Regions from separate parts of the Paenibacillus sp. E222 genome, predicted to be linked through region 1. Evidence: riboswitches for the same ligand, from Rfam matches in the RefSeq annotation. Region 1 holds a riboswitch; the other holds the start of a gene.

Evidence for each region. Region 1 has a riboswitch for glycine ahead of gcvT (glycine cleavage system aminomethyltransferase GcvT). Riboswitches for the same ligand answer to the same signal wherever they lie in the genome.
Region 2: linked by a shared signal. The riboswitch ahead of sdaAB (L-serine ammonia-lyase, iron-sulfur-dependent subunit beta) and the one ahead of gcvT (glycine cleavage system aminomethyltransferase GcvT) in region 1 are both predicted to bind glycine.

What each region holds. Positions count from the first base shown of each region.
Region 1 covers NZ_CP058552.1:2,842,848-2,859,165, reverse strand. The annotation lists gene HW560_RS12780 (mannitol-1-phosphate 5-dehydrogenase) at 1-1,031, opposite strand, end outside; gene HW560_RS12775 (PTS mannitol transporter subunit IIA) at 1,028-1,462, opposite strand; gene HW560_RS12770 (BglG family transcription antiterminator) at 1,459-3,564, opposite strand; gene HW560_RS12765 (PTS mannitol transporter subunit IIBC) at 3,564-5,030, opposite strand; gene gcvH (glycine cleavage system protein GcvH) at 5,599-5,988, opposite strand; glycine riboswitch at 6,335-6,457, shown strand; gene gcvT (glycine cleavage system aminomethyltransferase GcvT) at 6,759-7,895, shown strand; gene gcvPA (aminomethyl-transferring glycine dehydrogenase subunit GcvPA) at 7,892-9,247, shown strand; gene gcvPB (aminomethyl-transferring glycine dehydrogenase subunit GcvPB) at 9,340-10,827, shown strand; gene ptsP (phosphoenolpyruvate--protein phosphotransferase) at 11,087-12,799, opposite strand; gene HW560_RS12735 (HPr family phosphocarrier protein) at 12,792-13,067, opposite strand; gene ptsG (glucose-specific PTS transporter subunit IIBC) at 13,146-15,197, opposite strand; gene glcT (glucose PTS transporter transcription antiterminator GlcT) at 15,486-16,318, opposite strand, start outside.
Region 2 covers NZ_CP058552.1:680,787-697,104, reverse strand. The annotation lists gene HW560_RS02975 (bifunctional 2',3'-cyclic-nucleotide 2'-phosphodiesterase/3'-nucleotidase) at 1-1,695, shown strand, start outside; gene HW560_RS02970 (EAL domain-containing protein) at 1,909-2,952, shown strand; gene HW560_RS02965 (methyl-accepting chemotaxis protein) at 3,180-5,282, shown strand; gene HW560_RS02960 (arsenic transporter) at 5,466-6,758, shown strand; gene HW560_RS02955 (phosphate ABC transporter substrate-binding protein) at 7,511-8,434, shown strand; gene pstC (phosphate ABC transporter permease subunit PstC) at 8,574-9,482, shown strand; gene pstA (phosphate ABC transporter permease PstA) at 9,485-10,372, shown strand; gene pstB (phosphate ABC transporter ATP-binding protein PstB) at 10,385-11,140, shown strand; gene HW560_RS02935 (phosphotransferase enzyme family protein) at 11,329-12,465, shown strand; gene HW560_RS02930 (MFS transporter) at 12,558-13,835, shown strand; glycine riboswitch at 14,173-14,296, shown strand; gene sdaAB (L-serine ammonia-lyase, iron-sulfur-dependent subunit beta) at 14,554-15,243, shown strand; gene sdaAA (L-serine ammonia-lyase, iron-sulfur-dependent, subunit alpha) at 15,233-16,177, shown strand.

The DNA.
Region 1 (16,318 bases):
TCCACTGCTTCTGGGTCTTCGGAAATGTCAAACTTGCAAGCAGCCGCCATACCCATTGCCAAATGTGTTGTCTCCGTTCCATACTCGTAAGCCTGGAGAGCCGGGCGAACCAGACGATCATTCGGGGACAGTTTCCGCAGCGGCGAACGTCCTACACGAGTTACTTCGTCCGTCAGATGCGGGTTAACGAACCGTTCCAATATTTTGGCAATGTACAACTGATGATCGTCGGCATTGAATCCAAAACGCTTCACCAAAACAGCTCCGGTTTCCTGCAAGGCACCATATACGATGGATTTGACTTTTTCATCGGCAATAGCCTTCTGAATCGTATCATACCCGTTCACATATCCAATATAGGCAGCAATACAGTGTCCGGTGTTTACGGTAAACAGCTTCCGTTCGATATAAGGCTCCAGATCATCCACATACATTACACCCTCAACCGGTTTGAATGCAGGGGCCATTTGTGAACGGTCAACAACCCATTCATAGAAAGGCTCTACCTGTACATGCAATGGATCTTCATGATGCTGAATCGGCACAATCCGATCCACGGCAGAGTCCGGGAAATACACGTACTGATCCGCAAGCTGGCGAGTACGCTCATCAAGTAGACCATATACATGTTCTTTCAGCTGCGTGCTGGCTCCAATTGCATTTTCACAGGCAATAATGTGAAGGGGCTGGAAGACATCACCTGTTCCCAGTCTGGATGTAAGTCCTTTTGCAATACCCGGAGCAATATGTTTCAGAATGTTCACACCCACAGCGGTTGTGATCAGTTCAGCTTCTGCAACGTTCTGAGCAACAGTATCCAGATTGGTTCCATCGATTGCACTCACACCGGTAACTGTCTCCAGATCCTTGGCCTCGTTAGCCAGTTCAACCGTATACTCTCCACGCTGCTCTAGAGCCTTAACCAGCTCCTGGTTAACGTCCGAGAAAACGACATTGTAGCCTGCACGGGACAGAATCAACCCGATAAAGCCACGTCCAATATTACCTGCTCCAAAGTGAAGGGCCTTCATAGTTCCATTTCGCTTTCCAAAATAGTGATGACTTCTTCAGCGGTTTGAGCATGACGCAAAGCTTCCATGTTCTCTTCCTCGGCACAGATGACTGCGATGCTGGTCAGGATCTCCATATGTTCTCCACCTTGAGCAGCGATACCAATGACCATATACGCTTTCTCTTCCCCAAAATCAACACCTTGCGGGAACTGAATCACCGATATACCTGTGGACAAAATGAATGATTTGGATTCCTTCGTGCCATGTGGAATTGCAAGTCCGTTGCCGACATACGTGGAGACAATCTCTTCACGCTCCAGCATTTTGTCAATGTATTCAGCGGTGATATGTCCCGCATCTTTCAAAATTTGACCTGCCATACGAATCGCTTCGTATTTGTCCTGAGCCGTTGCATTCATGATGACTTTATCTTTAGTTAACACACTCATGTTTGAATACCTCCAATTTCGGTTTTGCTGCGGTAAAATCCCGCAAGTTCTTGGGACAAGTAATGAATAAGATCATCCCGGTTGCCTTTTTCAAGTAAAGTGATCATTTCTTCCTGCAACAATAGTGCACTGATCTCACTCAGTACCTCCAAGCTTTCCTTCGATAACTGTCTGGGTCCTAGCATCAAGAGCACATGGCTGACACCTGTCGGGTCTTCCGTCGTGCGTAGAAGCGGCTCTGTCAGTTGGAACAGTGTAATGGATGGACTGTGAATGCCATCACTGCGTGTATGAAACAAAGCGAGGGAAGTCCCAGGAATTTTCTGGCTTCCAATCGCTTCACGCTCCTCCAGCAGCCTGGCAATCTCTTCTGGATTATTTAACACACCGGATTGATGTAAAACACTGCACATCGCGTAGGCCGTGTCAAAAAATCCGATCTCCTGATTATCCAACGGGAACACCTGAAACTTGCCGATAATCTGTACGATTTCAATCAGGGTTGCTTCCAGTCCAACTGGATCGGCAATTCGTCCTATTGTCCTTAACTCAGCTTCAGGTGGGGGGCTATGTTCCCGCTGAAGCGTCGTTGTCCTGATGAAGTGCCTTAAACGTTCACTTTCTTCTGCCGTCAGCAGTGGACTCACCTTGTAGTATTGATGTTTATCCATCGGCAGATCCACAGTAGAGAGAACCAGATCATATTCCGTCTTCGGTATACGTGCGGCTTCATACCAGGACACACTGTCCACAATCCGAATCTCGGGAATTTCCTTGGACAGACGGCTCGATAACATCCGTGAAGATCCGATCCCACTCGTACAGACGACGACTGCTCTGATCTCACGTTTCAGCACACGCAGCCGTTCAATGGAAGCACCGAAGTGCATCACCAAAAATCCGATCTCCTCGTCCGGCACATCCGTATGGGGCCAAGCCTCTCGCACCGCTAACTTTACATCCTCAAACAGTGATTCATAATCCTTGCGGATCTGTTGAAGCAGCGGATTACGGATGAGCTGCCGCCCATCCATTCGTTCCAGCACCGGCTCCATATGGGCAATCAGACCTTCACGGAGCATACGATCCTCATGGAACGAATAATGAGTTTTCTGCTGCATCCGATCTGTGAGGGAACGAACCATGTCAAGTAAGACCAGATCGTCTACGGGCAGCAGACGCGAGGAATGAATCGATTGCGCGATTTCAATCAGCAGCCTGTGAAAATAAGCCTGCTCCTCGCTCACAAACTCCAGCCCAAGTTGGGCAGATAGAACACCGCACAGTCTGGAAGCTAAATATTCCGGCACCTTCTGCTCACCATGTAGAGGCATTCCAACGTCTTTTTTGTCCTGTTGAGTACCCCGACCTATGCCAAAGCCTTTGCGAATCCGCACAACCGCTACAGACAATTGGATCAGCAGCTTCATGTATTGACGCTCCGGTATATTTTCCAACCACTCAATATCCGGCTGCCATAATGCATTTTCGACCGTAAGTACATCCTCATGCCCTATCATTTCCAGAAGCTTGCTGTTTACTTTGGAAACTCCATGCTCCGCTTGTCTACCGAACAAATCGGATTCATCCAGATATTCAAGAGCAAGCGCGGAAATAGCCATGCGATGAGCCAGCTCGCTTCCATTGATTTTGACCCCGTATCCACGCCTGCGAACCAACTTCAAGCCAGCCAGCTGAATGCGCGGCTCCAGATCGTCCAGATCATTGCTTGCCGTCGACACGGTTACCTTCAGATCTGAGGCCAGCGCAAGCAGCTTCACAGGCTCGGCTTCATCCAGCAAAATACAAAGCATGAAGAGTTTACGCTCTTCGGGCGTAAACTCCACATATTCGTTAAGCTCAAGTTGTTGACGCAATACGGCCAAATCATCGGAACCGGGATCAATTCGAACCCCGGTTCCCGATTTTTTTTCCAATCTCATACCAAGGGGCTCAAGCCATTGTTCAATCATCTGCAACTCCCGATGTACGGTACGAGTGCTTACTTTGACCGCAACAGCTATATCGCCAGCAGTTACCTCATGCGGATGCTCCAGCAGGAACTCCACGATTTCACGCTGTCTCCTTGTAATATTACTCATCAGGAGTCGGATTTGAGGCGCTCCACCAGTGCCTCATATTCAGGACTCTTCAGGAAGTTATCGATGGAAATATGCTCTGCATTTGGAGCCACGGATTTGGCCCGGTCAGTCAATGTTTTCTGTGTGATGACGATGTCGGCATCTTGTGGAATCTCACTGATCGCCGTATTGGTTACAGCAACATCCACACCGGCTGCCTTCATTTTCTTGCGCAGAATGGAGGCCCCCATGGCACTCGAACCCATCCCTGCATCACAGGAGAATACAATTTTATTGATATCCGTTTTTACTGCCGAAGAAGCAATATCGGCTGCACGGTCAGCTTCCCGATTGTCTTTATCAACAGTGAGGTTGCCTGTTTTGCCCTGATTTTTCATATCCTTCATGCGGTTGGACGCACTGTCCAGATCTTCGTCGTCCTTCTGTTTACCTGTTTTGAGCAGTATGGATGCTACGAGGAACGAGATGATTGCAGCTACGGCTACCCCTGCAAACATGCCAAGATATCCACCCTTAGGTGTTAACAACGAGTATGCAATGATGCTTCCCGGTGACGGTGCTGACACCAAACCAGCTCCAGTCAGCATGAAGGTCAATGTACCCGCTACACCACCAGCCATTGCAGCCAGAATCAGTATCGGTCTCATCAGAATGTAAGGGAAATAAATCTCGTGAATCCCGCCAAAGAAATGGATGATTACAGCACCTGGAGCGGAAGATTTGGCTGATCCGCGACCGAAGAAGCAGTATGCCAGCAAAATGCCGAGTCCAGGTCCTGGATTGGATTCAAGCATGAATAATACGGATTGACCCAGTTCTCTTGCTTGATCCGTACCAATTGGCGTCAAAATCCCATGGTTGATCGCATTGTTCAGGAATAATACTTTTCCTGGCTCAATGATCAAATTGACCAGCGGGAGAAGTCCAGCATTCATCAAAGCTTCTACCCCGGCCGATAACACCTTGCTAATTGCTTCAACAAAAGGCCCGATGCCTTTAAGGGCTAGAAGGGCCAAAATCCCACCAATAATACCAGCGGAGAAGTTGTTAACCAGCATCTCAAACCCTGATTTGATTTTGCCATCAACAGCCTTGTCAAATTTTTTAATGACCCAGGCTCCCAATGGTCCGGCTATCATGGCTCCAAGGAACATTGGAATGTCACTGCCGACAATAACCCCGATGGTCATAATTGCACCGACTACACCACCACGTTGGCCGTGTACCATGGTACCGCCTGTGTAACCGATAAGCAAAGGCAGCAAATATTTGATCATTGGATCAACCAGCAATGCAAAATCTGCGTTAGGGAACCATCCTTTTGGAATGAACAATGCCGTAATTAGACCCCAGGCGATAAATGCACCCATGTTTGGCATAACCATACCACTCAGGAAACGTCCAAACTTCTGAACGCCGACCCGTATTCCTCCGCTTTTCTCGGACTTTGCGTCCACTGAACTCATACTGAAAACCTCCTCAACATATTAAACCTTAATTCCACTGAATTTTGACAACGATGATCCAGACGAACAAAGGTACAAATCTGCAATAAATCTTAATTTACAACCATATCGTAAATGAAAACGGTATCTTCTACAACGAAATGAAAACCTACTTCCGTCATGAACGTTGATGACAAGATTTAAATTTAAAGGATTTTCTAACGTTTGACCTTGTATATGGAATGGAACCTGTTATTCCCTTTCATGTATCATACCCACGAATTAGCCCATTTTAATGACAAATAAAATGGTAAATATATTCTATTTAAACGAGCCATTTCTATTTAATTTAGAAATGATATTGGAACACATTAGAGTGATAAACATTCCATCCCATTCATCATTTAACAACGGCAAAAAAGCGCAATCACCTCACCCTGTCTCAGGTGAGGCCATTGCGCCCAAGTATTCTCCGAATAAGCAGTGTCACTATCCGGATCTATAAACAATCATTTCATTTTTTTCAAGCTAAACGGACTTTTACATCAAGCTATAGCTCTCGATCCAACCAATGAATTATACCTTCATATTATTCCGTATGTTTACGATACGCATCCGCATTCATCAATGTGGATAGCGCTGCTGTCAGGTCGCCTTCAACACGAATCTCGATCATCCAGCCTTCCTCATAAGGAGAGTTGTTAACCAGCTCCGGGGAATCCTGCAATGCATCATTCACAGCAATAATCGTTCCACTGACAGGAGAAAACAAATCTGAAACGGTTTTGACGGATTCAATCGTTCCAATACTGTCTTCCGCTTTTACATCCGATTCCAGGTCAGGCAATTCTACAAACACAATGTCACCCAGCTGATGCTGCGCGAACTCGGTAATGCCAATACGTACGGTATCCTCCCCAACGGTCTGCACCCATTCGTGCTCTTCACTGTACAGGAAATCACTTTTCAATTCGCTCATCGATATCCGCCTCGCTTTTCATTAATGAGTGCATGCGTTTCTTTGACCTTAACCTTTTTCCCAGAACATAGCGTATGATATTTTCGATTCAAATGTCAAGATACCTCACAATTTATTTGATTTTCTTCCTTATATACCTGTAACTCAAATGGGCCCTCCCTACATATAATGGTGAATATTAGAAAAGTAAGCGCGATCTTTATAAATAGACGAACATTAAGAAATAAAATAAAAATATCATTCGGTTTTTTATTCATTTCTATGATATCGTTCTTGACATCAATAGACGATTCAGGCTTTAATGAGAGTAGTCAATGTGTTTAATTGGTCTATGCAATACCCGCGGATGAATGTAAAGGGAGAGATTACCCTTGACACCCGAATCAGGGTGTACATGCGGTAACGCCGAAGGAGTAAACCACCGACAAGCGGAGGTGAATCTCTCAGGCAAAAGGACTTTTACGGGACGCAACTCTGGAGAGCATCTATTCGCCCTGTGCGGGCGTTATGATCACCCAAGGGGAAACCTGCTGCATCAGGCGGCGGGGTAACTCTCAGGTACCAAGGACAGAGCCTAAGAATACAGCGTGCTTCTGGCATGCCGGTTCTTTGGCCTGTCCTTTTCCTTTTTCCCAAAAAAACGAAAACAGGTTATAGAGCGGCGCTGCCTATAGCGCCCTTGCCTTACTTTTATAATAAAATGTGATGCCAGATTCATTGATCCACGGTTATACACTCGGCCGGTTGACGGCCCATGACGAGGTGATTGGATGTCCGATTTGCTTAGAACCCCACTCTTTCCACTCTATCAGCAATATGAAGGCGTACGATGCATTGATTTTGGCGGTTGGGAGCTCCCGGTACAATTCAGTGGAATTCAGAAAGAGCATGAAGCGGTGCGAGAACGTGCCGGATTATTTGATGTATCCCACATGGGCGAATTCACCGTCCAAGGTGAACACGCGGAAGCTTTTTTACAGCACATGACCACCAATGATGTAACAACACTCGTTCCCGGTCAGGCCCAATACACGTTAATGTGTTATCCGGATGGCGGCGTGGTCGATGATCTGCTGATCTATAAACTGAAAGAACAGCATTATATGCTGGTCGTTAACGCCTCCAACATCGACAAGGACTGGGCATGGCTGCAACAGCACATGACGCCAGGCGTAACGATGACCAATGATTCGGATCAAACGGCGCTGCTTGCTCTGCAAGGTCCGCTGGCAGTGGATATTCTCAGAACGGTGACAGACACCGATGTGTCATCGATTGAGCCTTTCCGCTTTGTGGCAAATGCGAAGGTATGTGGCGTTACATTGCTGTTATCCCGCACCGGATACACGGGTGAAGATGGCTTTGAGCTATACGTTCCTGCAGAACAAGCCGCTGAGGTCTGGAACGGATTGATGCAAGCCGGAGAAGGTCACGGACTCGTTCCGACTGGACTAGGAGCTCGGGATACGCTGCGCTTTGAAGCCAAGCTTCCTCTGTATGGACAGGAATTGTCTGCAACCATCTCACCGCTGGAGGCTGGCGTTGGCATGTTTGTGAAGCTAAATGCAGGCCCGTTTATCGGACATGAAGCCTTGTTGCAGCAAAAAAATGATGGGCCTGCGCGCAAGCTGGTCGGCATCGAAGTACTGGAGCGCGGCATCCCTCGCCCTCATTATCCCATTTACGCCGAAGGCGTGCAGATTGGTGAAGTGACCACAGGCACCCAGTCGCCTACGTTGAAACGTAATCTGGGGCTGGCCTTGATTGACAGCAAATATGCTGCATTGGGTACCCCGCTGGAGATTGAGATTCGTGGCAAGAAACTAAAAGCCGAGGTCGTGAAGACCCCTTTTCATAAACGGACACGTGAATCAAAGACACCTACTCAAGGAGCTGATCAAGCATGAGCAAGCATCGCTACATTCCCATGACCGAGCAGGATCAGAGTGCCATGTTGGCAACCATCGGTGTGGAAACGATTGAGGATCTGTTCCATGACATTCCACAGGAGATTCGCTATCAGGGTGAACTGCCCGTTTCCTCCAAACTGGATGAATATGCACTGACACGTCATATGTCGAAGCAGGCGGGAGCCAATGCCAACTTCGAGACACACGCCAGCTTCCTGGGCGCAGGCATTTACGATCACCACGTTCCCTCTGTCATTAATCATGTCATCTCCCGTTCCGAGTTCTACACTGCCTATACACCCTATCAACCCGAGATCAGCCAAGGAGAATTGCAGGCGATTTTCGAGTTTCAATCTTACATTTGTGAGTTAACAGGCATGGCCGTAGCCAATGCCAGCATGTACGATGGTGCAACTGCATTTGCGGAAGCAGGCAATCTGGCCGCAGCAGCAACCCGCCGCAAACAGCTGATTGTGTCACGTACCGTGCACCCTGAGTCCCGTCAGGTATTGCAAGCTTACGCACACGGCCTCAATCTGGAGATTGTTGAGATTGGATATCAAAATGGAGTAACAGACTGGGATGCCCTGCAAGCCGCCGTTTCCGATGACACCGCAGCCGTCATGATCCAGAGCCCGAACTTCTTCGGCGCCGTGGAAAATGTAAAACAGGCCGCAGACCTTGCGCATGCGCACAAGAGCCTGCTCGTGGTCAGCGCCAACCCGCTATCGCTGGGTCTGCTGGAAGCCCCAGGCAAGCTGGGTGCTGACATCGTTGTTGGCGATGCACAGCCCCTTGGTATCGCCGCTTCACTCGGCGGCCCAACATGCGGATACTTCGCCGTATCCCAGGCTCATATGCGTCGGATTCCTGGCCGAATTGTAGGCCAGACAACGGACCGCAACGGCAAGCGTGGTTTTGTACTCACGCTGCAAGCACGGGAACAGCATATCCGCCGGGAAAAGGCGACGTCCAACATCTGTTCCAACCAGGCGTTACTCGCGCTGAGCGCCTCTGTCTATATGTCTATTATGGGTAAACAAGGCATGATCGACGTCGCTGATCTGAATTTGCAAAAGAGCCATTATGCCCTTAACACGCTTACCGCAATTCCAGGCGTCTCTCTTACATTTACCGCCCCTACATTCAATGAGTTTGTGATCCAACTGCCTCAAGGAACAAACGTGGAACCACTGCAACTGAAATTGCTCGATGCAGGTTTCATTGGCGGGTATGAACTTGGACGTGATTATCCAGAGCTCGCCGGACATATGCTGATTGCGGTTACGGAACGACGCAGTAAGGAAGAGATCGATGAATTCGCACGTGTATTGGAGGGATCGCTGTGACTCAGGAAACGACAACAAAGACAACGACAACATCGGCACAAGGACAATCTGAAACGGTAACCTCTATCTCCACTTCGGGCCAACCTGAAACTATCACAACAGTCACTAATCAGACTGCCTCTCCAGCACCGGAGCAATCGTTGATTTTCGAACTCAGCAGTCCGGGTCGGGTCGCTTATTCCTTGCCTGAATGCGACGTTCCCCGTCAAGCTGTGGATTCCCTGATTCCCCGGGAATTGCTCCGGTCTGAAGCAGCAGCATTGCCTGAGGTTTTTGAAGTTGACGTCATTCGCCACTACACTGCCCTGTCTCGTCGTAATTTCGGGGTAGATAACGGATTCTATCCACTGGGTTCTTGTACGATGAAATATAATCCGAAGATTAATGAGGATGTGGCCCGTTACAACGGGTTCGCCAAAATTCACCCCTATCAGCACGAATCCAGCATTCAAGGTGCACTTGAGCTGCTCTACACGTTGCAAAATGACCTTGCCGGACTAACCGGTATGGACGCCGTTACGCTGCAACCTGCCGCTGGTGCACATGGCGAATGGACCGGGCTCATGATGATCCGCGCCTACCACGAAGGCCGTGGTGAACAGCGTACAAAAGTTATCGTACCGGACTCTTCTCACGGGACCAACCCGGCAAGTGCAACCGTAGCAGGTTTCGAAACGGTAACGATCCCTTCCCGCGCAGACGGGCTGGTGGATCTGGACGCACTTCGCGCAGCTGTTGGTTCGGACACCGCAGCGCTCATGCTGACTAACCCGAACACACTCGGCCTTTTTGAAAAAGACATTCAGGAGATTGCCTCCATTGTGCACCAGGCAGGTGGCCTGCTGTACTACGATGGAGCCAACTCCAATGCCATTATGGGCATCACTCGGCCTGGCGATATGGGCTTCGATGTGGTGCATCTGAATTTGCACAAAACAATGAGTACTCCGCACGGCGGAGGTGGACCTGGTGCCGGCCCGGTTGGCGTGAAGAGCCGCTTGATTCCATTTCTGCCGAAACCGATGGTCATCAAAAATGATGAGGGTATATATGCATTGGATCGTGAAGGTGATCAATCCATTGGCCGGGTCAAAGCGTACTATGGTAACTTCGGTATTCTGGTCCGCGCCTATGCCTACATTCGTACTTATGGACCTGAAGGCTTACGTCGGGTATCTGAATGTGCGGTGCTCAATGCCAACTACATGATGGCTCGTCTCGCACCTTACTACGAGATTCCGTATCCAGGCGTATGCAAACATGAATTTGTTATGTCTGGCCGGGGGTTGAAGCAGTACGGTGTACGTACACTGGATGTTGCCAAACGATTGCTTGATTTTGGGTATCACCCGCCAACCGTGTACTTCCCACTGAACGTGGAGGAGTGCATCATGATTGAACCAACGGAAACCGAGAGCAAAGAAACCCTTGATGGGTTCATCGATACGATGATTCGTATTGCCAAGGAAGCAGAAGAGACACCTGAACTGGTACTCAATGCCCCTTATAGCACACCGGTTACCCGTCTGGATGAAACAACAGCAGCCCGTAAACCTGTATTGAACTGCGCTTGCAGTTAAAACAGTCTGACAAAAAAACGCAATTCCGATATCGGCACATATAGACACAGTAACAGCCTAGCTCTAAGCCGCTGTTGCTGTGTCTTCTTTTATTGATTCCGTCTGCTTAAGACAAACCTTACAATAGAAATACCGGCTCAGAACAAAAAAAGCCGGTATCTGCTATAACAACAGATACCGGCAAAATCGCTGCACGACTGCAGCTTTTTTATCGGAAAAAGAAACCCTTAAAATCGGGTGGAAACCCCGTAAAATTACATTACGCTTGAATGCTTTGAACCAATTCAACGACTTGTTCAGCCGTTTGCATATCCAGTGCTTTGGCAGCAAGTTCTTGCATGTCTGCACGGGACAGCTTGGTGATCTGACTGCGAGCTGGCAGAATGGATGTTGCGCTCATGCTGAACTCATCCAGTCCGAGACCGAGCAGCAATGGAATTGCTGTTTCGTCTCCGGCCATCTCTCCACACATGCCAACCCATTTGCCTTCACGGTGCGCTGCATCAATTACCATTTTAACCAAACGCAAGATAGCAGGGTTGTATGGTTGATACAGATACGACACACGCTCGTTCATACGGTCAGCAGCCATGGTGTATTGAATCAGATCGTTCGTTCCGATACTGAAGAAATCCACTTCTTTGGCAAATTGATCTGCCAGAACCGCAGTCGAAGGAATTTCGACCATGATTCCCAGTTGGATGCTGTCTGAAACAGCAATACCTTCAGCAACCAGCTTTTCCTTCTCTTCGAGCAGGACAGCTTTGGCTTCACGGAATTCACCCAGTGTTGCGATCATTGGGAACATAACACGCAGATTACCATGTACACTTGCACGCAGCAATGCACGCAATTGAGTACGGAAAATGTCCAAACGGTCCAGACACAGACGAACTGCGCGGAAACCGAGGAATGGATTCATTTCTTTTGGCAGATCCAGATATGGAAGCTCTTTGTCTCCACCGATGTCGAGTGTACGAACAACAACAGGTTTGCCTTCCATTTTTTCCAGTACAGCCTTATAAGCATTATACTGAATGTCCTCAGAAGGAAGCTTGTCTCTGCCCATGTACAGGAACTCGGTACGGTACAGGCCTACAGCCTCGCCGCCATTCTCCAGAACACCGGCAACATCATTCGGTGTACCAATGTTGGCTGCCAGTTCCACATGAACGTTGTCCACCGTTACCGTTGGCTCGTCACGCAGTTTTCTCCACTCGGCACGTTGTGCATCGTACTGTTCCTGTTTGGAGCGATACTCAGCAATCACATCATCCGTTGGATTAACCAGTACGTGACCGTCCAAACCGTCAACGATAATCATATCACCTTGTTTCGCTTGAGCCAGAATGTCCTTGGTTCCAACGACAGCCGGAATTTCAAGTGAACGAGCCATGATCGCGGAGTGAGAAGTACGTCCACCAATATTGGTTGCGAAACCTTTAACATATTGACGGTTCAGTTGAGCCGTGTCGGAAGGCGTAAGATCCTCCGCAAGCACGATCACTTCTTCACTGATCTCCGCCGGACTCATGAATTCGATACCAAGCAAGTGATTTAGCACACGTTTGGTTACATCACGCATATCCGCAGCACGTTCCTGCAGGTAAGCACTCTTCATGTTTTCGAACATTTCGATAAATTGCGTTGCTGTTTCGTTCAATGCGAATTCTGCATTAACCTTATCATCTGCAATTTTCGCTTTAACCGGATCAATCAGTTCCGGGTCATTCAGAATGAGCAAATGCGAAGCAAAAATCTCAGCTTTTTTCTCGCCAAGCTCTTGTAAAGTACGCTCTTTGATCGCCTCAAGCTCAGCCTGGGACTTGCCCAGTGCTGAGTCGAGTTTCGCGATCTCTGCGTCAACGTCGTTGATTTCGCGTTTTTCTACAGAGTAATTGGGATGCTCCAAGATAAACGCCTTGGCGATAGCAATACCCGCCGAAGCCGCGATCCCAGAAACATTAAGCATTAATTTCGCCCAGCCCTTCGTTAACCATAACGTCTGTCAGAGCTTGAAGAGCTTCAGCTTCTCCTTCGCCTTCAACGATGATGCTGATAGTGTCGCCTTGTTCCAGACCAAGGGAAAGTACGCCCAGGATGGATTTCAACGTTACTTTTTTACCGTTAGCTTCTGCAAAGGATTCTGCACCTTTGAATTTGTTTGCTGTATTAACCAGGGCTGTCGCCGGACGTGCGTGGATACCATCTTCATCTGTAATTCTGAATGTTTGTTGCATTACAATCATCTCACTTTCAATAATTTAGTTTTAGGCATTGCATATATTTACACTTGCTTGCCATTGTTGTAACACTTCTTATTTTATCTCAATAATCGGCTGATCGCCAATTTTCAGTAACCCACTTTTCGTTAGCGTTACTGTCGAGCCTTCTGGCAGGTTGGTGAAAATGATCGGAGAGATGATTGACGGAGCATTAGCTTTCACATACTCCAGATCCACTTCCATAATCGGCTGTCCTGCAGATACCAGGTCGCCTTCCTGCACGAGCACGTTGAAGCCCTGTCCTTTCAGCTTCACCGTGTTGACACCTATATGAACAAGCACTTCCTTGCCTCCGTCAGACATAATGCCCACGGCATGTTTGCTTGGAAATACGTTAAACACCTTACCATATACAGGAGAAGTGATCTTGCCATCATGAGGCAGAACAGCAAAGCCATCACCTGTCATTTTCTCAGCAAAGACCGGATCAGGAACGTTTGTGATATCCATCAATTCGCCGTTAACTGGCATAACGATGTCTTCCGCAATAATACGTTCGCCTTCTTCACCTTGCGCCTTTTCCTGTTCAGGAGCTGGCTTAGCCACAGCTGCTGGTGCCGGTGTCCGTCCTGCAATGATATCCTGCATTTGGGATTTAATCGTATCTGAACGTGTACCGAAGATGGCCTGTACATTATTACCCACTTCAAGTACGCCAGATGCACCCAATTGTTTCAAACGATCTTTATTTACACTGGATTTCTCATATACTTCAATCCGCAAACGAGTAATGCAGGCATCCAGATGTTTGATATTCTCTTGTCCGCCGAATGCAGCAAGAATGTTGTGAGGCAGATCATCTGTTGAACCTGAGCCTCCACCGCCCGAAGTTGTTTCAGGTGTCGCCTCTTCACGACCTGGTGTTTTGAGGTTGAATTTGCGAATGATCAAGCGGAATCCGAAATAGTAGATCACTGCAAGAATCAAACCTACGATGATAACATCCCACCAAGGCGTGCGGTTCGGGATAATCCCGAAGATCAGGAAGTCAATGAATCCACCGGAGAATGTCATCCCGATTTTGACTCCAAGAATTTGCATTGTCATGAAAGACAAACCTGCAAAGATACAGTGTACTGCAAACAGGATTGGCGCTACAAACAGGAATGAGAACTCAAGCGGTTCTGTAATCCCTGTGAGGAACGAAGTCAGCGCAGCTGATCCCATGATCCCTGCAACATACTTTTTGTGCTCCGGTCTTGCTTCATGGTACATCGCAAGCGCCGCAGCTGGCAAACCGAACATCATGAACGGGAATTTACCAACTTGGAACGTTCCCGCTGTAAGGTTCACGCCATCACGCAGTTGATTGAAGAAGATTTGCTGGTCACCACGAATGACATCTCCAGCTTTGTTCACATATTCACCGAATTCAAACCAGAATGGTGAATAGAAAATGTGATGCAGTCCGAACGGAATAAGTGACCGTTCTACCACTCCAAATATGAATGCCGATAATGTCGGACTTGTATCTACCATGAAGTGAGATACAGCATTCAGCCCATTTTGAATTGGAGGCCAGATGATCACCAGAAGCAACCCGATTAAGAGGGAAACGACTGAAGTGACAATGGGAACAAATCGTTTACCTGCAAAGAAACCGAGGTAAGACGGCAGTTCGATTTTGAAAAATCGATTGTAACATAGCGCGGCGGTAATACCAATGATGATACCCCCGAACACGCCTGTACTCAATGTAGGAATACCCAAGATGCTCGCATAACCTGGTACTTCACCGATCATGGCTGGTGTAACACCAACAGCCGTACCTAGAGTCACGTTCATGACCAAGTAACCGATGATGGCCGCAAGACCTGCGACACCTTCGCCTCCGGCCAGCCCGACGGCTACACCGACAGCGAACAGCAATGCCAGATTATCAAATACGATCTGACCCGCATTCATCATAATGGTCGCGATTGAGCTTACCCATGGGGTATCTAGCACTGTTGCATACTGCAAGAAATCCGGATTCACAAGCATGTTACCGATCCCTAGCAATAAACCTGCCGCTGGCAAGATTGCTACAGGTAGCATAAGAGCTTTACCTACTCTTTGCAATACACCAAAAAGCTTTTTAAACATTGCGTCGTATCCACCTTTCTCTTAAATTTTTATGTTGTGATGCAAGCAAGGGAAAACAAAAAAGGCACGAGTTAACAAAGCTAAATTGGTCCAACCTTCGGGTATAGCATACCCGGTATAAGGTAAGAACAATCATGCTCTAGATAACTCATGCCTGATCGAATCAGTAACACGTCGTTTGTGTTTATTCAGTTGCTTGATTACGGAGACCATTGTAGCATCACTTCAAAAACGATGCAAGCCTTTACAAGAAATTTCTCAAACTGCAATTCCACTTGTGGAAAAAATTCACTGGTTGTCTTCTTCTTTCCTTTGATTCAGTCGCTGCAAATGGATGGTCAGATACCCTACTTCAGCAGGATAGACTGGAAGATTCAACCTTTTTTCCATCACCTTCGTCAGCTTCCATGCAAGCGAGTACATTTCAGGATATTCTAACTTCAATAGGGAATCCAATTTGTGGATTTCTTCCACTTTATCTCCCCGACGGACTCGTTCCAAGGCAAACCGAAGATGAGTCAGTAACCGGGAGTAATCCAGTGACTGCGTCTCAAACGAATAATCCAGTTGGGTGGACACCAGGCTCACCAAATCGGTAATCAGTTGGGAATGCTCGCGAACTTGAGAAATATTTTGGTTGGTCATCGCACTGTAGATGTGGAGCGCAATAAAACCGATTTCATCCATTCCCAGATCTACGCCCAGTTTTTCTTTAATCAAACGAACTGCATATTCGCCCATGCGATATTCGTCAGGATAGATTTCACGGGTCTCATATAGAAAAGGATTCTGAATGACAATCCCTTGTTCTTTTCGTTTTAATGCAAAAGAAATATGGTCGGTCAATGCGATATGAATATGTTCATTTAAAGGAACGTCTGTATGTTCTGCAATATACGTAATGACTTCGTTAATAATTTCGATCAATGCTTCATCCACTTGTGGAAGAAGCTGTTTATACTGCTCCTGCTCCTGCTGGTTTCTCAAAATGAACATCTTCTCCACAGCCATCAGTGGAATAATGTCTTTCGTCTTCCGATTGAAGCCGATGCCTTTACCAATCACGACAACTTCTCCATGCTCAGGATGCTGTGCAATAATTACATTATTATTTAGCGCTT
Region 2 (16,318 bases), 2.2 Mb from region 1:
AAAGAGCACACCATCAAGGTGGGTGTCATCGGATTTGTACCACCACAAGTGATGCAGTGGGACAGCGCTAATCTGGAAGGCAAAGTCATTGCCAAAGACATTATCGCTACTGCGAAAAAATTCATTCCTAAAATGAAGGCTGAAGGTGCCGACATTATTGTGGCTATTCCTCACTCCGGTTTTGAAGATATTCCGCAAACGGATCTGATGGAAAACTCGGTATTGTATCTGAGCCAGGTTGAAGGCATTAATGCCATCCTGTTTGGACATGCCCATAAAGTATTCCCGAGCGCTGATTTTGCCGGTAAAAAAGGTGTAGACCTTGAAAAAGGTACAATCAATGGCGTTCCTGCTGTAGAGCCTGGTTTCTGGGGTGACCACCTTGGTATTATCGATTTGGATCTGGAACTGGTAGACGGTAAGTGGAAAGTGGCAGACTCTAAAGTGGAAGCACGCCCTATCTATGACACAGCCAACAAAAAAGCTCTGGTAGATGCTGATCAAGAGATCGTTGATGCTGTTCATGACGAACATGAAGGTACGCTTGAGTATGTGCGTGGCCCAGTCGGCGAAACGACAGCTCCAATCAACAGCTTCTTTGCACTGGTTCAGGATGATCCATCCATTCAGATCGTAACGAATGCACAGAAATGGTATGTTGAAAAACATATGCAAGGAACAGAATACGAAGATATTCCAGTCTTGTCTGCAGGAGCTCCGTTCAAAGCAGGCGGACGTTCAGGTGCTTCGTATTACACGAATATTCCTAAAGGCACCATTGCGATCAAAAACGTAGCTGACTTGTACGTGTATCCAAATACGGTACATGCCGTGTTGGTTAATGGCGCTGAGCTGAAAGAATGGTTGGAATGGTCTGCTGGCCAATTTAACCAGATCGACCCGGCAAAAGGCGGACAACAGCAGTTGGTTAATATGGACTTCCCAACGTATAACTTTGACGTTATCGATGGTGTTACGTACCAGATTGATGTAACTCAACCAGCGAAATACGATAGCAAAGCAACGATTGTGAATGCTTCGGCTAACCGGATTAAAGACCTGAGCTTCAATGGCAAACCAATTGATCCGGCACAAAAATTCATCGTGGCAACGAATAACTATCGTGCTTCTTCGTCCAAACTGGCTAACCCGGACGGTAAACGCATCGTCTTGGCTGCACCGGATGAGAATCGTCAAGTAATCATTGATTATATCCGTGAGAACAAAACGATTAACCCGGCAGCAGATGGCAACTGGTCGCTTGCGCCAATTAAGCCTTCTGCAGGTGTAACGGCAGCTGCACTTAACGATCTTGAAGTGGTGTTCGCGTCTTCCCCAGATGCCAAAGCATTGGTTGAAGCGAACCCGGCGATGTCCTTCATTGGGACAAACGATGATGGTTTTGCTGAGTATGGCTTGAAATTGACAGGAGAAGCAACAACGACTCCTGAAACAGGTACGGAGCCTGCTCCAACGCCTACGAAGCCAGACCCAACTCCAACTAAACCTACAACCAAGCCACAACCTGAGAAACCAACAGGCAGCAAAGTGGTATATGTAGTGAAAAAAGGAGATAACCTCTACCGCATCGGTTTGAAATACGGGGTGGACTGGCGTAAGTTGGTTTCCGCAAACAAAATTACAAATGTGCACAATCTTAAAGTTGGACAGAAAATCGTAATTCCCGCTTCTTAAGATGAATTAGCGGTAAATGAAGACCGACAGTCAGCAGACTGTCGGTCTTTTTCATGCTATGCTGATCCGTTAATGCATCAGTAACCGTCATAGTTGAAGTCATCAAAACAGTAGAGATAAATTTCAATACCCATGCTATAATATTTACAAACTTTGGGTATATACCAGTAAACATTAATGAGATAGAATCACAAACTGGCAAGGGGGTTCTACATGAATTGCAGTGGCTGCAGCCCAATTCATCCTATAGAGGATCAAGGTACCCTGTATTTGCGTCCCATCTCCCCCGCTTTGCTCGAAGCACTGCAAGTGCAGGGAAGATATGTCGAACATTCGGATGAACTCGTCTGGATGCATTTTTTGAATCTTGAATCTGCACAGCAATGTATTGAGGATATTCGGAAGATTGAAGCGACCCTGCCGGATAAGTTAACGGTTCAGGTCACTCAACTATATGGTCAGGCTGATGCGGATAGCTGGATCAGTCTCTCCATGCAGGAAGCTCGCCTCAAACATGCCGATCTGGTTTCCGTTATCCTGGAGCATCAATTTAGCAGTCATATGCAGCCGATCGTAGATGCATCGGAGCAGATCATCGGATTTGAGTTTTTACTTCGTCCTGCTGAACAGGGCAGATCGTTCAGTGCTTATGAATTATTTGAAGTTGCACGGGATACCGGATTGCATTCTTTTCTGGATCGGACAGCACGTATTGCTGCCATTGAGACGAGTGCCGTTCTTTTACCGCATGGTGTCAAACGTTTCGTGAATTTCCTTCCTTCTTCCATCTATAACCCCGAATTTTGCCTGACGCACACCTTTGAAGCGATTGAACGCCTTTCGCTAGACCCTAAGGATTTTGTGTTTGAAGTGGTGGAAACGGAACAGATTCAGCATATGTCCATTTTGCAGCGTATTTTTGAGGTGTATCGTTCTCATGGGATGTCGGTTGCCTTGGATGACGTGGGAGCCGGATTCTCGACGATCGAAGTAATGAATCGGCTGGAGCCGGATTTTGTCAAAATAGATCGGAGTCTCATTGATCATTGTGATCATGATCTAAACAAACAACAGCAAATTATCGATATTGTTGAGATGTCGCGTCGATTTGGCGGGCGAGTACTTGCTGAAGGCATTGAACGAATTGAGGAATTTGAATTCTGTCGATCCGTGGGTATTGATTTGGCACAAGGATATTATTTTGGTAAGCCAACCGCATATCCGCCACAAGGTCCTTACGGAAAAACCTCTGCGTGAATGTAATAAAATATGGATGTACCCACAAGTCACTTCGCATGATCGGAGTGGCTTGTTTGACATGCCATGGAATTTTTTCAATCAAATAAATACGCTCATTCAGCCGATATATAGGATAGGCCTTTAGATTAGATCGGCGTCTATATGACACCTTATTTAATCAGGTAAAGAGGTCCTACATAAAAAAAGAAAAAGGGCAGATTTATATTTGGAGGGGGAGAAGCAAGATGGGTAACATTCGGGGGAACGAGCAAGAAAAGGCAGCAACCAAGCCGGTCAAAGCAAAAGACAATAAAACGAAAAAGAAAAACAAAAAGAAAAAAGGCTTCGTTTGGAGCATAAGAAACAAATTATTGGTATCCTTCCTGGCGATTCTGCTCTTGCCGAGTCTAACCATAGGGATCGTTACGCTGATTATCGCTGATGATACAGTGGAAGACCAGCTGATGGACAGTGCCAAACAAAGTGTAGACACAACGAATTCAATCATTGGCACACATGTGGATGCGAAGATTCATGATATCAATTATTTTGCCAGTCTGATTGTGACTGACATGATAAAAGGGCAAAATGAAAGCCCTGAGCTTGAGCTGAAATTGAAACAGTATCTTGGGTTGCATCCGGATGCTTTAAATATCTTTGTGGGAACCAAAGAGGGAGTCATGGTCCGAGGTAAGGAGTCTGCGGGCAGCTCACAAGGGTCCGCTTATGATCCCCGGGAACGAGAATGGTATAAGCTTGCGATGGAGAAGCCAGGTGCTCCAGTAGTTTCACCTGTATCCAAGAACACGGACGGCATTGCTGTTGTCTTTGTCTCCAAAACGCTTGATGATCAATCGGGTGTCGTTGGTTTGTCCATGGATCTAACTAAGCTGCGAGAACAGGCATCCATTAAGGTTGGCAAAGAAGGATATGTCATTATCATGGATGCGGACAAAAATTATATTGTATCTCCAGTCGCGGATGCTGGTACAAAAGAACAAACAACAGCGCTGGATCCAATGTTTGAGAGCAAGGAAGGCGAATTCAGTTATATCTATAATGATGATCCAAAGACCATGATTTTCTCTACTAATGAAGAAACCGGGTGGAAGATTGGCGGCACAATGTTCAGAAGTGAAGTATTAAATGCAAGTAAAGACATTCGGATGGCTACCCTGTTGGTCATTCTGACGGCAACCTTCTTAACGCTGATATTTATTATCTGGTTTACACGTTCGATGCTACGTCCGATTAAACGTCTGCAGGAATCCGCTAGAGCAGTGAGCAAAGGCGACCTTACGGTAAAATTGGACACAGGGCGCAAAGATGAGGTAGGCGATCTGGCGAAATACTTTGAACGGATGGTCGACAATCTGCGCATGATGATTCTGGGTGTGCAGGAAACGGCAGAGCAGGTGTCTGCCTCCTCGCAGGAATTGTCCGCCAGTGCGGATCAAACAACCAAGGCCATTGAGCATTCAACGATGGCGATTCAGGAACTTGCCGAGGGTGCGGAGCAGCAAGTGAAGAGTGTAACCGATGGATCAGGACAAATGAGGCAAATCGCGGAAGATGTTCGCATGATGTCTGAGCGTGTGCAATCCATTACAACGAATATGCGACATACATCTGGAGCGGCCTATTCAGGCAACGAGGCAGCAGGTCAGGCAGTTGAGCAGATGAATAGCATTCAGGAAACGGTGGAACAGCTCGCGACGGTGGTTCAGTCACTGAATGCACGGTCCGTTGAGATCGGCAGCATGGTAGATGTGATTGCCACAATCTCGAAACAGACCAATCTGCTGGCACTGAACGCTTCCATTGAAGCGGCAAGAGCGGGTGATGCTGGCCGTGGCTTCGCAGTCGTAGCGGGTGAGGTGCGGAAGCTTGCAGAGGAATCGGGAAGCTCGGCTGCGCAGATCGGTGAACTCGTTCATAATATTCGTCAGGATATGGATGCTGCTCTGAACGCTATGAATGCAGCCCAGACTCGGGTTGGAGACGGAATTCAGGCCGTGAATACGTCTGGACAATCCTTTGCACAGATTCGGGAGGCTGTAGAGGATGCTGTTCATACGCTGGACAATTTGTCCGAAACAACGAAACAGTTGGAGAGTGGTGCTTCCCACGTTGCCAAAGCAATGAACGATATATCGACCGTGACCCAAGAATCTGCTGCGAATACGGAATCCGTCTCGGCATCTTCTCAGGAACAGCTGGCATCTGTGGAGGAGATCGCTTCGTCTTCAGCACATCTGAACAGTATGGCGGAGCAACTGCAAGGATTGTTGGGTATGTTCAAAATGGTGGAGGACACGCCGAAGGATGGGGACAAGTCTAACCATTAGACGACATATCTTTTACCGCAGTTTCTATAGAGTTAGAAGGAAATAAAGATAGACATTTCTCCTGAAGCCCTGTATAACTATAGCGTCTGGTTTATCCGCAAGAATTGCGGTGTAATCATATCGCGCAGGCCATTCTCATATCATGCTCCAAAACATGATGAATATAGCGGCACAGGAGGCTTTATGACATATGTAGCAATTTTGATTTTTGTCCTGACCATCACATTGGTTATCTGGCAACCACGCGGATTGGGTATTGGCTGGTCCGCCATGGGCGGGGCTTTGCTGGCGTTGATGTGTGGTGTCGTCAGTCTGAACGATGCCTCTGATGTGGCATCCATTGTATGGAATGCAACGCTCGCTTTTGTCGGTATTATTATGATTTCATTAATACTCGATGAGACAGGTTTTTTCGAATGGGCAGCTCTTCATATGGCAAGATTGGCGGGAGGAAATGGACGCAGGCTGTTTATCTATTCCATTTTGCTCGGGGCGGCGGTATCAGCTCTCTTCGCCAATGATGGTGCAGCGCTCATTCTTACCCCGATTGTGCTTGCGATGGTACGTGCATTGAAGTTCGATGAGCGCATGGTGCTTGCCTTTGTTATGGCCAGTGGATTTATCGCGGATACAACGTCGTTGCCGCTGGTCGTCAGCAACCTGGTGAATATCGTATCTGCGGATTATTTCGGTATTACATTTGTGGAGTATGCGGTGCGGATGATTGTGCCTAATCTCTTTTCCATCGTGGCGAGTACGGGGATGTTGTTCTTGTTTTATCGTAAAAACATCCCGCTCCGCTACGATATCTCTGCAGCACGTGATCCACGGGAAGCCATTCGTGATCCGCGGATGTTTCGCATCGCCTGGTTTATGCTGGTGCTGCTGCTCGTGGCCTATGCTTCCAGTGAGTTTTTGCCGATCCCCGTATCGGTTATCGTCGGTGCAGTAGCTCTTTTGTTCGCCATATTGGCGAGAAAGAGCGAAGCCGTGGACCTGAAACGCGTAATCAAGGAGGCCCCATGGTCCATTGTCGTGTTCTCGGTCGGTATGTACATCGTGGTGTATGGGCTGCGTAATGCCGGATTAACCGATCACCTGAGCCGCTGGCTTGATGCCATCGCAGAGCAAGGTCTGCTGGCTGCCTCAGTGGGAATGGGCATGATCGCAGCAATATTGTCATCTGTAATGAACAACTTGCCCACCGTGTTAATTAACGCACTCGCGATTCAGGGTGCACACACCGAAGGCATTGTGCGTGAGGCGCTGATCTATGCCAATGTGATTGGTTCGGATCTGGGTCCCAAAATGACGCCGATCGGCTCACTTGCCACATTACTGTGGCTGCACGTGCTGTCCCGCAAAGGTGTGAAGATTACATGGGGATATTATTTCAAGGCAGGCATCATCTTAACCATTCCTACCCTATTAATTACCTTGGCCGGATTAGCGTTATGGCTATGGATATTGGGTTAGTAAAATCGCATTTTACATTAACAATCATCAAATGATCCAATATATTGTAAAAAGCTGCTCTCACACGCTGGTATTACCTACTAGCTATGAGGCAGTTTTTTTGTTTCTTCTATAGAAGAAACAAATCCTCTTTCTTCATTATGCATTTACACTAAGGCCAGCCTTCTATAGACTGGCCTTCTTTTTGCCATCCCCCAGGCTGAGGATTAAAATGCCTGGGACACAACCAGCGCTGACACAGCGCAGGGAACGGAACGATGGTGTAAAAGCGAAACGTATTCTGTGTAAGAATTTTAATTGTAAGAAAAGATCAAAATGATCATTTATTCTTAATGGGTAGATAAAATACGTAACGTAGTGGAGGGGACGGAATCGATTCTGAAGAAGCGGCAGCGTTCGCCTTTGTCTCCGAGTTTTAACATTATACATATCAAATCAAAAAAAATTGGAGACAACAGCGATCGGAAGAACGATCCGTAACCGGAACGGCCACTCGAAAGTATTAGCGACTTATTCATTATGTGATGAAAAACTGGACACAATACGGATTGAAACAACGTCCGTTCACGAAGCGGTCACTTCAGCGCAATTTGTCTCAGGTAAATTTCAATCCACAGTAAACATTTTTAACATTGCGTTTACAAAACATTGATTTTGAGATGACATAACGAAACTACAATGAATAAAGAGTTGATGGTGAACAAAAATAAAAGCCAAATCACCGTCACTAAATTGGGGGAGGAAAACAAAACATGTTTAAAAAGTTGCCGTTCATTTTGATGACCTTAACGTTCGTACTGGTTCTCGCAGCATGCGGATCGAAAAATGACGCTGGTACAGAGGGAAGCAATAATTCCACAGGAGAAACTGCTACTGAACTTAGCGGTAACATTCTGGCTGTTGGTTCAACAGCACTGCAACCTCTGGTAGAGCAAGCTGGACAAAAATTTATGGCAGTTGATGAATATAAGAACGTAACAGTACAAGTGCAAGGCGGCGGTAGTGGTACTGGTTTGACACAAGTATCCGACGGACAAGCTACAATCGGTAACTCTGACGTATTTGCAGAAGAGAAAATCGATGACGCAGCAAAAGTAAGCGAATTGAAAGATCACCAAGTGGCTGTTGTAGCCATCGCTCCAGTAAGCAACAAAGATGCAGGTGTACAAGATTTGACGAAGCAACAACTGATCGACATTTTCTCTGGTAAAATCACAAACTGGAAAGATGTTGGCGGTAAAGATCAAGCTATCGTTATCGTAAACCGTCCTAGCAGCTCCGGTACTCGTGCAACATTCGAGAACTTTGCACTGGGAACAAAAGTTGAAGATATCCAAGGTTCTATTCAGGAAGATTCCTCCGGTACAGTTAAAAAGCTCGTAGCTGAAACGCCAGGCGCAATTGGTTATCTGGCTCTGTCCTACCTGGATGACAGCCTGCAAGTTTTGAAATACGAAGGTGTAGAAGCAACAGTTGAGAACGTAGAAGCAGGAACTTATCCGGTATGGGCTTACGAGCACATGTACACTAAAGGTGACCCGGATGCAGCAACAAAAGCATTCCTTGACTACATCTTGAGTGACGAAATTCAACAGAAAGATGTGACGGAGCTTGGTTACATCCCAGTATCCGGCATGAAAGTAAAACGTGACGCTGCAGGCACTGTGACTCAATAATCTTTGAACTTGCGCATACAGCGAGAGAGGCGGACCCAGGTCCTGCCTCTTTGCGCGGTTTGCTCTGGAATAATCCCATATTTATGAATTCTACTATAGAAGGATGGTTGTTATGGAACAGACCGAAGGGGGAACGGTAATGAACAACAAGTTGAAACCGCGCCGGCCCTTGAGAGAGAAGCATTATTGGGAAGAGTGGACGGGACGGATCTATACGTCGATTTGTGTCGTTTTCCTGATCGTTGTCATGTTTTCCATCGTTTATTTTGTAGCGTCCAAAGGCTTGTCGACCTTTTTCCAGGATGGCGTAAGTTTGCGCGAATTTATATCCGGAAAAACGTGGAACCCAACGGGGGAACCTGCTGCCTATGGAGCGTTGCCGTTCATTACCGGTTCATTCATAACAACATTGCTTGCAGCTCTGATTGCAAGTCCGCTTAGCTTGTGCGCAGCGCTCTTCATGACCGAGATTGTACCAGGTAAAGGTAAAAAGATATTGCAACCTGCGATTGAATTGCTGTCCGGTATCCCTTCCGTTGTGTACGGGTTTATCGGTCTCAGTGTGATCGTTCCATTGTTGCGCAGCATGTTTGGCGGAGCCGGCGTCGGGATTGCAGCCGGATGTTTGGTTCTGTCTGTTATGATTCTGCCTACCGTAACTAGCATTATGGCAGATGCATTGTCTGCACTGCCGAAAGGTCTGCGTGAATCATCCTATGCGCTGGGGGCAACTCGCTGGCAAACGATCTACCGTGTCATTATCCCGACGGTTCTTCCAGCTTTGCTGACAGGGATTGTACTGGGCATGGCACGCGCATTTGGTGAAGCTCTGGCCGTACAGATGGTCATCGGGAATGCCCCGCATGTACCGACATCATTGCTCGAATCGGCTTCAACATTAACGAGTGTAATCACCCTGAGTATGGGTAACACCACGATGGGATCTGTTCATAATAATGCACTGTGGAGTATGGCGCTTGTCCTGCTGGTGATGACCTTTGTCTTCGTCATTCTGGTTCGCCTGCTTGAAAGGAGGAACCGGGTATGAAAATGAAGGCTAAAACGGTAGATAAAGTTGCCACTTCCATTATCGTTGTTCTGGCCCTGTTCATTGTTGTTCTCTTGCTCGGTTTGCTTGGCTTCATTCTGGTACGTGGGATTGGGCAGATTAACTGGCACTTCCTGACCAGTGCACCACAGCTGCTCAAAGGTGGTGGCGGGATTGGACCGCAATTATTCAACTCGATCTTCCTGCTTGTTCTGACCCTGATTATTACGATTCCGCTCGGATGGGGCGGCGGTATTTATATGGCTGAGTACGCCAAGCCAGGCCGGATCACAAGCTTTATTCGACTGGTTGTCGAAGTGTTATCCTCGTTCCCGTCTATCGTTATTGGTTTGTTCGGACTCTTGTTGATTGTTAATACATTTGGTCTCGGATTCTCCCTTCTATCGGGTGCTATGGCCTTGGCAATATTCAATCTTCCACTCATGGTGCGGACAACGGAGCAGGCGTTCCGGGCCGTTCCGAAAGAGCAGAAGGAAGCGGGTCTTGCACTCGGATTGTCCAAATGGAAAATTATTACCTCCATTCTGCTGCCTGTGGCATTGCCAAGCTTAATCACGGGTACGATCCTGGCATCAGGACGGATCTTCGGTGAAGCAGCAGCCCTGATGTTCACAGCAGGTATGAGTAGTCCGCCGCTGGACTTCACGGACTGGAATCCAACAAGTCCAAGGTCTCCGATCAATCCATTGCGTCCGGCAGAGACGCTGGCCGTGCACATCTGGAAAGTAAACAGTGAAGGCATTGGCCCGGATTCCAAAGAAATAGCAGCTGGCGCTTCAGCCGTGCTTGTACTTCTCGTACTGGCGTTCAATCTCAGTGCACGCTGGATCGGTCGGGTGGTTTACCGCCGCATGACAGCTTCGAAATAAGGAGGAACCAACATGGCCATACCTTTTGGTACGGAACAGTTAAGCATATATTATGGGCATTTTCAGGCCGTTAAACAGATCAGCCTGACGTTTCCCGAAGCCAGTGTAACGGCACTCATTGGACCATCCGGCTGTGGTAAATCTACGTTCCTGCGGTCGCTCAACCGGATGAATGACGAGATTGCCGGTTCCCGCACGGAGGGACATATCTGGATGGATGGCAATGATCTGAATGAGCCAGGCACAGATGTAATCAAACTTCGCCAGAAGATTGGCATGGTGTGGCAGAAGCCGAATCCTTTTCACAAGTCCATTTACAATAATATCGCGTTTGGCCCCCGCTACCGCGGTATCAAGAGCAAGAAGGCATTGGATGAAATTGTGGAAAAAAGCTTGCGCCGCGCTGCGCTCTGGGACGAAGTGAAGGACAGACTGAATGAATCTGCCCTGGCCCTTTCGGGTGGACAACAGCAGCGGCTTTGTATCGCGCGCGCGTTGTCGGTTGATCCACAGATATTGCTGCTCGATGAGCCGGCATCTGCGCTTGACCCGGTATCTACGGGTAAAGTGGAGGAGTTGATCTCGGAGCTCAAGAAGGATCTTCGGATCGTAATTGTTACCCATAATATGCAGCAAGCGGCACGCATCTCGGATTATACGGCTTATTTTTATCTGGGAAGCATGGTTGAGCACGGAGATACGGAGCATATTTTCACCAATCCGGACAATCGTCTGACTCAGGAATATATTATGGGACGTTTCGGTTAACTGTTATATTGGATGGAGTATGAGATAGAGATAGTTTTATAGAGATACAAGGAAGCATAACACTCGGGCGAGGTCGTTCGGGAGTTATGCTTTTTTACATCTTCGTAAATATGGAATAGTTTGCCAAAGTAAAAACAATCATGCTACGATATTTGTAAACACTGCCTTTAATTTGATAAGAGAAGGAGATGTGGATTATAACTACCCATAAGATTTCCCATGACACCATGGCAACTGAAATTATCTCGCATTATTCCATAGAAAAGCCTTCGGTTTCCTTTATCCGACATAATGAAAATCTAACGTATCAGGTGGTTGATGAATCAACCGGACAGAAGTATCTATTGCGAATACATAAAGCCGCTTTTGCAAGCATGACGGGCATTCAGCATACACGACCTGCACTTGAAGCAGAGATGAATCTACTTCATGAATTACGGGCTACCAGTCCATTGCGGGTGCAGACACCCGTTCGCAATACATCGGATGAGTGGGTTACCGTCTGGTTGGACGAAACAGGAGAAGAGATCTGTTGTACTGTTCTGGAATGGATTGAGGGCAGGGATATCAAGCAGGGAGAACGTCTGACAACAGCGCAGATTCATGATTTGGGTGTACAGTTGCAGATATTGCATCAATATGGACGACGACCGAAGGAAACTCCCAAGCCGGGGGCTGGTTCATGGGAGTCTGAAAGCGGACAGCAGGTGAATGACCGTGAACAGCATGCTGATAAGACGACCATCTCAGGGGAGTATACCGATAGCGACAGCCCTACCTTGAAGCAAAAGGAAGTAAGACCAGCCTATGGCTCGATCAAAGAGAATCTGGTCATGCTGGAGCAATTGGAGGAAGGCGTTAGACGTGGCATCTTTACTCCTGAAGATTTCGATCTGATTCGCGAGACGTTTGAGAACATTAACGGGCAACTCGATACGTATCCGTATAATGCTGAGACATGGGGAATAATTCACGGGGATATTACTCGCGGCAATCTGTTAGTGACGGATCAAGGCATATCCATGATTGATTTTTGTTTATACGGTTATGGCTACTATCTGTTTGATGCCGGTGGTGCAGCTCTTATTTTCAATCCGGAGGAACGGGATGTCTTCCTATCGGGTTATACGGAGCAGACAGGACCACTAACGAAGCGTGATATTCGGTTAATGGAAGGATTCATGCTGATCTTTACGTTTGGCTATTTCGCATTCCAGATGGAGAATGAATCCAGGTACGAATGGATGAAAGAGCGAATGCATCTTATATGCAGCAAATTTTGCAGACCATATCTGCAGAATGAGAGTATTTTCTATGATTTATGATTTATGATTTATGATTTATGATTTATGATTTATAATTTATGATTTATGATTTATAATTTATAATTTATGATTTCAAGTGGGTGGGTAGCGCTATGAAGGAAATCCGTACAAAGAGAGCTGCATCAAATGGGCAGTCTGGTGGCTGGAAGCATGCCGGATTGCTGCTTAGTGGAGTGGGCATATCCAATCTGGGTGATTTCATATATATTGTGGCAATTAACCTGATGGTTTTGGATATGACACAGTCTCCAGCGGCAGTCGCAGGGTTATGGATTATCTCGCCGATTGCTTCGGTGTGTACTAAGTTTTGGTCAGGCAGCCTGATTGATCGTTATGATCAGAGGCAGTTGATGATTGGTGCTGATATGCTACGGGCATTGTTGGTGGCGATGCTCCCACTGATGTCCAGTCTATGGATGATGTACGCAGTGATGTTTCTGATCAGCATGTCCTCCTCCATATTTGACCCTTCCTCTCAGGTATACATTACCCGGCTGGTGCCTGCTGAACGGCGCAAGCGCTTTAATTCCCTACAAGCTCTGATCAGCTCAGGGGCATTTATTACCGGTCCGGCAGTTGCAGGAGTGATGCTGATATATTTATCTCCTTCGGCAGCCATTTATGCCAATGCGGCTTCCTTTGCTGCTTCTGCATTGATTCTAATGTTTCTTCCCAAACTGGGCATTGGAGAACAGAATATAGGGACAGGCAGCAGACTGACCCCTCGGATGGTAGCCCAGGATTGGAGAGCTGTACTGAGCTTTAGCCGGAAGTCGGGCTACGTGGTCGGTATATATGCTCTGTTCCAGATTATTCTGGTCGTCGGCATGTCGCTGGATGCCCAGGAAGTGGTATTTATCCGTCAGGTGATGAACCTGCCTGAATCGCAGTACGGAGCATTAATGAGTATCACCGGGATTGGTTATTTGGCAGGCTCCATGCTGGTTTGGCTGTTCGCCAAACATTTGCCGATCCGTCACATGATGGGTGGCGGTGTACTTCTGGTTGCGCTGGGTTATTTCCTGTTCGCCCGTTCATTCTCGTTTGAGCTGGCGGCGGTTGCTTTTATTCTGCTCGGTCTCTGTTCGGCACTGGCGAATACGGGCCTGGTTACCTTTTATCAAAATAATATCCCTGTGGATATGATGGGGCGAATGAGCAGTGTACTTGGACTGGTGTTAAGTGTGCTGCAGGTGGCTTCCATTTTGATTGCAGGGGTAATAGCAGAGCAGTTGTCACTTCGTATGGTATATACAGTTGTATCTGGGGTCATGCTGTTAGCTGCGTTGGGATTGTGGGTGACGAGCATGTTTCCTTCCCGAAGCAGGTATTACGATGAACCGGCGAAGTCCAAGGCGATGGTGGGGTAACAGGCAGAAATAAGGCAATTCCAGTACAGAATAATGGTTGCCTGAATACCCGAACCGTTCAGTGGAACATAACATAAATAGTATTAAACACAGATATTGGCTAATAGAAAATGAAAAATGTATACGCTTTCTAGATGAAACGCATTAACACATTCATGTGATGAAAGTTTACAGTTCATCAGTTTATCTTGTGTATAAAATGGAAAAAAGCAAATATTCACAAAGAAATCGTTAAGTTTGTTGACACTGATCTTCCTGTCGATTAATCTTAATGAGAAAGTATTAAAAACTTCAATTATCGTTCTGGTACAAGATCAGAATGGTTCCATACAGCGAATGATAGCGAGCGGGAGAGACCTGGGCATGTCGAGTAAAATGGCAGCTGTCGGGCACCGAAGGAGCAAGCTGCTGCGCACCCGGCGCAGCGGTTAATCTCTCAGGTAAATGTACCATCGTTGGACGCAACTCTGGAGAGTGCGCAAACTGCGCCACCCAAGGGGTATATGGTCAAGCAGCACGGTGTGCAGGGTGACATCACCTGTGAATACAGGGATGCATCGATTCGCCGCGCTTCTTATCATGAAACTCTCAGGTATCGAGGACAGAGAGAGGGCCTAGGGCCTTCTTCTGTCCTTTTCTCATGTCATCATTCAGTAATAAAGGAACATTATGGGTGTACGTCTGGATGAAAATGACGATTATAAATGGAGGGTTTGCGATGCGTTTTAAAGACGTTTTTTCAATTATTGGTCCGTCCATGACAGGTCCATCAAGTTCACATACGGCTGGAGCGGCAAGATTGGGGCGAATTGCTCGTCAGTGGCTGGGATGCACGCCTGAACGCGCCCGATTAACGCTGTACGGCTCGTTCGCCGATACGTATCAGGGGCATGGTACGGATCTTGCGTTGATCGGTGGCCTGCTTGATTATGTGACGGATGATCCACGTATACCGGATGCAGAACAATATGCAGAGGAAGCGGGGATGGAGGTAGAGTTTTTTACAAGCGGCCTGCCTGCTCCTCATCCAAATACGGTCAAGATTGAACTGTGGCATGGAGACCGTCAATGCTCACTAATTGGTGCTTCCATTGGCGGAGGTAGTGTATCGGTGCATGCATTGAATGATTTTCGTGTACAGATCAGCGGAGAGTTTCCCACACTTGTACTGCGCCATTCGGACAAAGCAGGGGTGCTCGCTTCCGTAACCTCCACCATCAGTTCGTCCGGGGTGAACATCGGGTACATGCAAGTGGATCGGAAAGCCCGGGATGGTGAAGCATTAACAGCGATGGAGATGGATGGTGTGCCGAATCCTGAGATGTTGAACCGTCTGCGGTCACTGGATCATATGCTGGACATTCGCGTGATTGATTTAAAGAGAGGGGTCGAGCCTGATGCGGTTTAAACATCTACATGAACTGAATACCATCTGTACAGCAGAATCCAAGACCATTGCCGAGCTGATGATCGAAGAGCAGGTTCAGGAGACGAATATCCCGGAAGCGGATGTTGTACGGCAGATGTCGGATTACTATCAGGTGATGAAGGAAGCTGTACACAAAGGGCTGACAGAAGATACGACATCACGCAGCGGTTTGACTGGCGGAGACGGCAAAAAAATGGCTGAGTACATTCGTAAAGGTGAGACTTGTTCTGGAGATGCTTCTGCACTGGCCATGGCGTATGCCCTTTGTGTATCGGAAGTGAATGCCTCCATGGGCCGGATCGTAGCGACACCGACAGCCGGTTCTTGCGGCATCATTCCGGGTGTGTTTATCAGCTCCCAAGAGCGTTTTGGCTGGAGTGACGAGCATCTGGTGAACGGTCTGTTCTGTGCGGGAGCGATTGGTTATGTCATTGCCAACAATTCATTTATCTCCGGTGCCGAGGGTGGCTGTCAGGCTGAAGTGGGTTCTGCCATCGGTATGGCCGCTGGAGCCATGGTGGAGCTGCGAGGAGGGACGCCGGAGCAAGTGGTTCATGCGGTTGGCCTCGCGTTAAAAAATACATTAGGCCTCATCTGCGATCCAGTGGCAGGCCTCGTGGAAATTCCGTGCATCGTCCGTAACGGACTGGGTGCCGTAACCGCTTTGGCTGCAGCCGACATGGCGCTGGCCGGGGTACGAAGTGCAATTCCTTCTGACGAAGTCATTGATGTCATGCTGGAAGTGGGCAGTGCGATGCCGAGCAGGCACCGTGAAACGGCCCAAGGTGGGCTTGCCCAAACACCGACAGGACGGAAAATGATGGAGAAGCTTGCTAAACCGAAGGCGAAGCGTGCTGAGCCTGAGGCTGAAGCTGAGTCCCCTGCTGAAAATAAACCAGAAGCCAAGGCATAACATCCATGAACGAACATGAACTGAATTTAACTCGTGGAGCCTGGATCATGAACGGTGATCTGTTCCCATCATAATATAAAAGCCGATACGAATTCTTCCTGATGAAGAAGCGTATCGGCTTTTTTGCTTATTCGGGGTTGC